2 regions of the Mesorhizobium sp. M7A.F.Ca.MR.176.00.0.0 genome follow, and region 1 is predicted to be linked to the other one. Evidence: riboswitches for the same ligand, from Rfam matches in the RefSeq annotation. Region 1 holds a riboswitch; the other holds the start of a gene.

Region 1 (4,202 bases):
CATCCGTCGCCTTCGGCGACACCTTCTCCCACAAGGGGAGAAGGGAAGAGGCGCCCAGCCTCAATAAATATCGAAGTCGAAATATTTGGCCTGGATCTTCTTGTAGGTGCCGTCGGCAACGATCGCGTCGATGGCTGCGTTGAGCTTGTCGCGCAGGGCCGTGTCTTCCAGGCGCACGGCAATGCCGGCTTGCGTTTCGGTGCCCTTGACGTCGCCGACCAGCTTGCAGCAGCCGTCGCTTGCCTTCTTCAGCCAGTCCATCAGCACGAACTTGTCCGAGATCACGGCGTCAAGACGACCGTTGGTCAGGTCTGTGATCGCCTCTTCCTGGGTGGGATAGAGTTTTGCCTCCGCACCCGCCTTGCCATATTCATTCTGGGCATAGTCGGCCTGCGTGGTCGAAGCCTGGGCGCCGACCGTCTTGCCGGCCAGTGCCGATGGTTCGGTCGAGGTGAGATCGCTGTCCTTCGGCGCCACCAGAGCCAGCGGTGTCGTATAATATTTGTTGGTGAAGGCGACCTGCTTCTTGCGCTCCTCGGTGATGCTCATCGAGGCGATGATGGCGTCGAACTTCTTCGCCTGCAAAGCGGGAATGATGCCGTCCCAGTCCTGGGTGACGATTTCACACTCGACCTTCATCTGCGCGCATAGTGCATTGGCGATGTCGATGTCGAAGCCTTCGACCTTGCCGTCAGCCGTAATGGTGTTGAACGGCGGATAGGCGCCCTCCGTGCCGATCTTGATTTTCTCCTGCGCCTGCGAAAGCGAGCCGGCCGCCACCACCAGCATGGCAGCGCCTGCTGCCGATACGATCCATTTTGAAATCTGCATTTTCTTGGTTCCCCTTGCAGTGTTTCGTTTCAAGGTCAGCGTAACCAAGCATGGCGGGGCAGAGTCAGGCAAGCTGAGTCTGGTCGGGACCGAAGGCCATCAATCGATTAGGTCGATTTCAAATTCGGGTAGCCTTTGCCACTTGGCAAAAGGATTTGGATCACGCCGCCAATACTCCAGCACTTTGACTGGCTCAACACTCAGGTCGCCGTTCTCGGCATGCAAACCTGCTGGAGGCTCGCCCATTGCCAAAGTCTTCGACCGGGTCAGATGGTCGGCTCTCTCAAACTGGGCGGTGTGCCCGCATATCAACTGCAGGTATTCAGGACCACCGCGCGCCCGAGCCAATACAAGGAGGCATTCCGTTGGCCTACCATACGCGCCCATGCCTGGACGAAACGGAGCAAAGCGCGGCACGTCATGGACATCCCACCAAATCGGTTTGCTGTCGGTTAGCGATAAGATGTCGTCATAGGGGTCGTTCATTGAACTCACCGCTCTTCCAGTACGAACCATCTCCTGCCGAGTTTTCACAAGAGCTCCGCCGGATCAAGTATTCAGCGCGCGGCGCGGAAATGCTTGGACAGCTTCAGGCCCTGCGCCTGATAGTTGGAGCCGAGATCGGTGCCATAGAGGGCCTGCGGCCGCTTCAGCATATGCTCGTAGACCAGCCGGCCGACGATCTGGCCATGGTCGAGAATGAACGGCACTTCATGGCTGCGCACTTCCAGCACCGCCCGGCTGCCCGTGCCGCCAGACGCGGAGTGGCCGAAGCCCGGATCGAAGAAGCCGGCATAATGGACGCGGAATTCGCCGACCAGCGGATCGAAGGGCGTCATCTCGGCGGCGTAGAGCGGCGGCACGTGCACCGCCTCCTGGCTGACGAGGATGTAGAACTCGTCGGGATCGAGCACCAGTTCGCCGGCGCCGCTCTTGTGGATCGGCTCCCAGAAGTCGACGACTTCCTGCGCGGCGCGCTTGTCGACATCGACGAGGCCGGTGTGATGCTTGCCGCGGTAGCCGACCAGGCCGTTTTGGTCGCCGTTGAGGTCAATCGACAGGGCGATGCCGCCGCCGGAAATGTTCGGCGGCTCGGTAGCGACCAGCATCTCGGCGCGATGCAGGGCGTGCAGCTCGGCTTCCGAGAGCAGCGCATTGCCGGTGCGGAAGCGGATCTGCGACAGGCGCGAGCCGGTGCGCACGACGATCGGGAAGGTGCGGGGGCTGACTTCCAGAAAGAGCGGGCCATGATAGCCGGCAGCGATCTTGTCGAACTCGTGGCCGCGATCGGTCATGACGCGGGTGAAGATGTCGAGCCGCCCGGTCGAGCTCTTCGGATTGGCCGAGGCCGAAATGTCCGCCGGCAGCGCCAGGCTTTCAAGCAAGGGCACGATATAGACGCAGCCGGTCTCCAGCACCGCGCCCTCGGCAAGATTGATCTCGTGCAGCTGCAGCCGGTCGAGCTTTTCCGAGACCTTGTGGTTGGGGCCGGGCAGGAAGGAGGCCCGCACCCGCCAGGCCTTGTCGCCGAGCCTGAGATCGAGACTGGCCGGCTGGATCTGGTCGGCGTCGAGCGCACGCGCCGACTTCAGCGCGCCGGACTGGAACAGCGCCGATATGTCCTGATCGGGAAGAATGCCTGTCTGCCGCAAGGCTCCACTCCTGCTTGGTACAAACCTCTTAATGAAGCCGGCAATTGACGCAAGCGCGGTGCGGGTCTAAAGGGTCGTTATCCCGTGGTGATTTGGCCGGTCGGCTTGCAGCCACGTTAAACAAGTCGCTAAAGGACCGTCGGGCCGCAAGGCCGTATGGACCGGTTGCGACTTTCGCGGCCGGTTTTTTTGTGTCTGGAAGAAAAGCGATGAGCACCAAGAAGCACAACTGGAAGCCTCAGACGGCACTCGTGCACAGCGGAACGCTGCGTTCCGGTTTCGGCGAAACGTCGGAAGCGATTTACCTGACCCAGGGCTATGTCTACGAAACGGCACAGGCCGCCGAAGCCCGTTTCAAGGGCGAGGAGCCAGGCTTCATCTATTCGCGCTACGCCAATCCGACCGTCGACATGTTCGAGAAGCGCATGTGCGCGCTCGAAGGCGCCGAAGACGCCCGCGCCACCGCGTCCGGCATGGCAGCGGTGACGGCCGCCCTTCTGTGCAGCGCCAAGGCCGGCGACCATATCGTGGCGGCGCGTGCGCTGTTCGGCTCCTGCCGCTGGGTGGTCGAGACGCTGGCGCCGAGATACGGCATCGAGGCGACGCTGGTCGACGGCACCGACATCGCCAATTGGGAAAATGCGATCAAGCCGAACACCAAGCTGTTCTTCCTGGAAAGCCCGACCAATCCGACGCTGGAAGTGGTCGATATCGCCGCTGTCGCCTCGCTTGCCAATTCGATCGGCGCAAGGCTGATCGTCGACAATGTCTTCGCCACGCCCCTGCAGCAGAAGCCCTTGCAGCTCGGCGCCCATATCGTCGTCTATTCGGCGACCAAGCACATAGACGGCCAGGGGCGCTGTCTCGGCGGCGTCATCCTGTCGGACAAGAAGTGGATCGACGAGAACCTGCACGATTATTTCCGCCATACCGGTCCAAGCCTGTCGCCGTTCAACGCCTGGACGCTGCTGAAGGGCCTGGAGACGCTGCCGCTACGCGTGCGCCAGCAGACGGAAAGTGCCGGCCGGATCGCGGATTTCCTGGCCGAGCGGCCGGAAATCGCCCGCGTCATCTATCCCGGCCGCGCCGACCATCCGCAGGCCGACATCGTCAAGAAGCAGATGTCGGGCGGCTCGACACTGATCTGTCTCGACGTCAAGGGCGGCAAGCAGGCGGCCTTCGCCTTGCAGAACGCGCTCGACATCGTCTTGATCTCCAACAATCTCGGTGACGCCAAGAGCCTGATCACCCATCCGGCGACGACGACGCACAAGAATTTGAGCGACGAAGCGCGCGCCGAGCTCGGCATCGGGCCGGGCACGCTCAGACTTTCGGTTGGGCTGGAGGACACCGACGATCTGCTCGAGGACATCGCGCAGGCGCTGAAGGCCAGGTAGCGCGCGCGAGCGTCGTCACAGGATTACAGGCCGACCGCCTTGCGCAGCACTTCGTTCATGCGGGTCTGCCAGCCATCGCCAGCGGCCTTGAAGCGGTCGAGAACGTCGGCGTCGAGGCGTAGCTGTACGGCACGTTTGGGCCGGGCAAGCGGCGGCCGGCCAACCTTGCGGCGCGAAACGGCATCGGTTGGCTGCGCATCCGGATCGGCTTCGGCCGCAGCGGTGATCTTGGCATCTTCTTCGTCGGTCATCGCGGCAAGCGCCTTTTTGGCCAACGCCAAAGCGTCAGCACGTGACAGCTGGGGCGCAGCAGCCTCACGGC
Region 2 (4,208 bases), on a different contig from region 1:
CGGAGGCCGACGTGGTGTTTGCTGACGGCGTCGAACATCCGCACAAGGCCACGGACATCCTCGATTAGCTTGCGGCTACTGCCGTTTCAGCAGGAACACTGCCTGCTGGCCGAAGAAGTTCCAGAACCACCACGGCATCGACAGGCCGATCTTCTGGCCGTTGGCGTCGAGAGCGGTTGCCTTCTCGACGGTCGCGCCGAGCTCGTCGCACAGATTGACGAAGTCGCGGATGGTGCAGAAGTGGATGTTGGGCGTGTCGTACCAGGAATAGGGCAGGTCCTTGGTCACCGGCATGCGGCCGTTGACGAACAGTGACAGACGCACACGCCAATGGCCGAAATTGGGGAAGGAGACGATGGCGCGATTGCCGATCCTGAGCAGTTCGTCGAGCACCAGCTTCGGGTTGCGGGTGGCCTGCAGCGTCTGCGAGAGGACGACGAAGTCAAAGCCCTTGTCGGGATAGAATTCGAGATCCTTGTCGGCATCGCCCTGGATGACCGAGAGGCCGCGCGCCACGCATTCGTTGACGCCGCGCTGCGACAGCTCGAGCCCACGGCCGTCGACCTGCTTGCTGTCCTGCAGCAATTCGAGCAGCGAGCCGTCGCCCGAGCCGACATCGAGCACGCGCGACTGTGGTGGGATGAGGTTGGCGACGACTTCAAGGTCGACGCGCTGGTCGCGGTTGACGCTCATAGGCCCAGCCCTCTCGCCCTGGCGGCCGAGCCGATGAAGCCGTTGATGGCGGCAAACAGTTCCGGCTCGTCGAGCAGGAATGCGTCGTGGCCGCGGTCGGTCTCGATCTCGACGAAGGATACCGATGCTCCGGCGGCGTTGAGCGCATGCACGATCGAGCGGCTCTCCTCGGTCGGAAAAAGCCAGTCCGAGGTGAACGACACCAGGCAGAAGCGGGTTTTCGTGCCGGCGAAAGCATCGGCCAGCCGGCCGCCATGGTCGGCGGCAAGGTCGAAATAGTCCATCGACCGCGTCATGTAGAGGTAGGAATTGGCGTCGAAGCGATCGACGAAGGTCATGCCCTGGTGGCGCAGATAGCTTTCGATCTGGAAGTCGGCGTCAAAGCCGAAGGTCAGCGCTTCGCGATCCTGCAGATTGCGGCCGAACTTGCGGTGCAGGGCGGCTTCCGACAGGTAAGTGATGTGGGCGGCCATGCGCGCCACCGCCAGGCCCTTTTCCGGGCGTTTACCGTGCTCGAAATATTTGCCGCCATGCCAGTCCGGATCGGCCATGACAGCCTGGCGGCCAACCTCATGAAAGGCGATGTTCTGCGAGGAATGGCGCGCGCCGGTGGCGATCGGCAGCGCCGAGAAGACGCGCTCCGGATAGCTCGACGCCCATTCCAGCACCTGCATGCCGCCCATCGAGCCGCCGAGCACGCAAAACAGTTTCTCGATGCCGAAATGGTCGATCAGCATCTGCTGCGCCCGCACCATGTCGCGAATGGTGATAATGGGCAGGTCAAGCCCGTAGGGCTTGCCGGTGGCGGGATTGGTCGAGGCCGGACCGGTGGACCCAAGGCAACCGCCGATAACGTTGGAGCAGATGACGAAGAAGCGATTGGTGTCGATGATCTTGCCGGGGCCGATCAGCACTTCCCACCAGCCAGGCTTGCCGGTCACCGGATTGGTGCTGGCGACGTGCTGGTCTCCGGTCAGTGCATGGCAGACGAGGATGGCGTTGGAGCGGGCATCGTTCAGCGTGCCGTAGGTCTGGTAGGCGATCTGGAACGGTGACAGCAGCGTGCCGGCGTCCAGCTTGAGCGGCTTGTCGGATCCAAAACGCAAAACCGGGCTCGACGGCTGGTCGACCTCGTTGTTGGTTTTGCGGGCGCGCAGAACGGCCATGACATCCATCTCACACTTTGAGCCCACGCATCGCGCTTGTCGAAAGTCGATGCCGATACGGGTGTCCGGCCGGGGCGGACAACAAAAAACCGGCATTGCAGTCGCAAAGCCGGTTACAGGATGCAAACGGCCCTTTAGCAAGTTGTTTAACGTGGCTGCAAGCCGACCGGCCAAATCACCACGGAAGTTCGCACCCCTTCTAGGGCTGTGGCGCGCCGTCGTCAACGGCCAGCCCTGGGCGATGGCTGTCGCCTCTCGACATTGCAGGCCACGGCTTGTATTTCCGCTGCGGCTTCCCTCAGGAAGCGTTCTCGACGGATTTTGCGACATGAGCCAGACACCGGACCAGGCACGTCCAACCCCGCGTGCGGGCATCATGGACATCGACGCCTATGTGCCGGGCAAGAGCACGGCGCCCGCCGGCGTCGCCAAGGTCCACAAGCTGTCATCAAACGAGAATCCGCTAGGGCCCTCGCCGAAAGCGATCGAAGCCGCGCGCGAGATTGCCGGCAAGCTCGACATCTATCCCGACGGCACCGCCAGGCGGCTGCGCGAAGCGATCGCCGAGGTGCACGGCCTCAACCCGCAGAACATCATCTGTTCCAACGGTTCCGACGAGATTCTCGGCCTGCTGGCGCAGACCTATCTGGCGCCCGGCGACGAGGCCGTCATCACCGAACACGCCTTCATGGTCTACAAGATCTACATCCAGTCGGCGGGTGCCGTTCCGGTGACGATCAAGGAAAGAGACGAGCGCGCCGACATCGACGCCATCCTGGCCGCGGTCACGCCGCGCACCAAGATCGTGTTCCTCGCCAATCCCAACAACCCGACCGGCACCTATGTACCGTTCCAGGAGGTACGCCGGCTGCATGCCACGCTGCCGAAGAACGTGCTTCTGGTGCTCGACGCGGCCTATGCCGAATATGTCCGCCGCAACGACTATGAGGCCGGCATCGAACTGGTCGGCAGCACCGAGAACGTGGTGATGACCCGTACCTTCTCCAAGATCGGCCTGGGTGGCGCGCGGATCGGCTGGATGTATGCGCCGATGCATATCGTCGACGCCATCAACCGCGTGCGCGGTCCCTTCAACGTCAATGCGACGGCGATCGAGGCCGGTATCGCAGCCATCCGCGACCGCGCCCATGTCGAGCGCAGCGTGGCGCACAACGAGACCTGGCTTGCCTGGTTGAGCGAGGAATTCACAAAGCTCGGGCTGCGGGTAACGCCGAGCGTCGGCAATTTCGTCCTCATTCATTTTCCCGATGACCAGAAGCATTCGGCGGCGGCGGCGGACGACTATCTGACGGCGCGCGGCTATATATTGCGGCGCGTTTCGGGCTATGGCTTTCCCAACGCGTTGCGCATGACCGTCGGCACCGAAGAGGCCAATCGCGGCGTTGTCGCCGCTCTCACGACATTCCTGAAAAGCTAGAGACCATGACATCACCGATGTTTGAAAAGATCGCGCTGGTCGGCATCGGCCTGATCGGCTCGTCGCTGGCCCGCGTCATCCGCCGCGAAGGTCTCGCCCGTCACTTGGCCATTTCGACCCGCAGTGCCGCGACACTGGCGCGAGCCGAGGAACTCGGGCTGGGCGATAGCTATACTACCGATGCGAGAGAAGCTGTCCGCGATGCCGACCTGGTCATCGTCTCGGTGCCGGTCGGCTCGTCCGGCGCGGTGGCCGAGGAAATCGCGCCGGCGCTGAAGCCGGGCGCGATCCTCACCGATGTCGGCTCGACCAAGGCGTCTGTCATCGCGCAGATGCAGCCTTATGTGCCTGAAGGTGTCCATTTCATTCCCGGCCATCCGCTGGCGGGCACGGAAAAATCCGGCCCCGACGCCGGTTTCGCCGACCTGTTCGACAATCGCTGGTGCATCTTCACGCCGCTGCCCGACACCAACCCGGACGCGCTGGAGAGGCTGTCGGAGTTCTGGCGCCGCTGCGGTGCCAACATCGACACGATGGACCCGCAGCATCACGACATGACGCTGGCCATCGTCTCGCATTTGCCGCACATCATCGCCTACAACATTGTCGGCACCGCCGATGATCTGCAGTCGGTGACCAAGTCCGAAGTGATCAAATATTCGGCTTCCGGCTTCCGCGACTTCACCCGCCTTGCCGCCTCCGACCCGACCATGTGGCGGGATGTCTGCCTGCACAACAAGGACGCCATCCTTGAAATGCTGGCGCGGTTCTCGGAAGATCTGGCGTCGCTGCAACGCGCGATCCGCTGGGGCGACGGCGAAAAGCTCTTCGATCTGTTCACCCGCACCCGCGCCGTACGCCGCTCGATCATCGAGGCCGGCCAGGACATCGACGTGCCCGATTTCGGTCGC

What was found. Region 1 has a riboswitch for S-adenosylmethionine ahead of EOB59_RS04845 (O-succinylhomoserine sulfhydrylase). Riboswitches for the same ligand answer to the same signal wherever they lie in the genome.
Positions count from the first base shown of each region.
Region 2: linked by a shared signal. The riboswitch ahead of EOB59_RS09200 (homoserine O-acetyltransferase) and the one ahead of EOB59_RS04845 (O-succinylhomoserine sulfhydrylase) in region 1 are both predicted to bind S-adenosylmethionine.

Region 1 covers NZ_RZTC01000008.1:31-4,232, forward strand. Annotated here, with positions in the region: gene EOB59_RS04830 (ABC transporter substrate-binding protein) at 61-831, opposite strand; gene EOB59_RS04835 (hypothetical protein) at 931-1,317, opposite strand; gene EOB59_RS04840 (2'-deoxycytidine 5'-triphosphate deaminase) at 1,389-2,483, opposite strand; SAM riboswitch at 2,558-2,635, shown strand; gene EOB59_RS04845 (O-succinylhomoserine sulfhydrylase) at 2,693-3,880, shown strand; gene EOB59_RS04850 (BrnA antitoxin family protein) at 3,904-4,202, opposite strand, start outside.
Region 2 covers NZ_RZTC01000019.1:17,747-21,954, reverse strand. Annotated here, with positions in the region: gene EOB59_RS09210 (DUF1330 domain-containing protein) at 1-68, shown strand, start outside; gene metW (methionine biosynthesis protein MetW) at 76-693, opposite strand; gene EOB59_RS09200 (homoserine O-acetyltransferase) at 690-1,859, opposite strand; SAM riboswitch at 1,974-2,051, opposite strand; gene hisC (histidinol-phosphate transaminase) at 2,188-3,297, shown strand; gene EOB59_RS09190 (prephenate/arogenate dehydrogenase family protein) at 3,303-4,208, shown strand, end outside.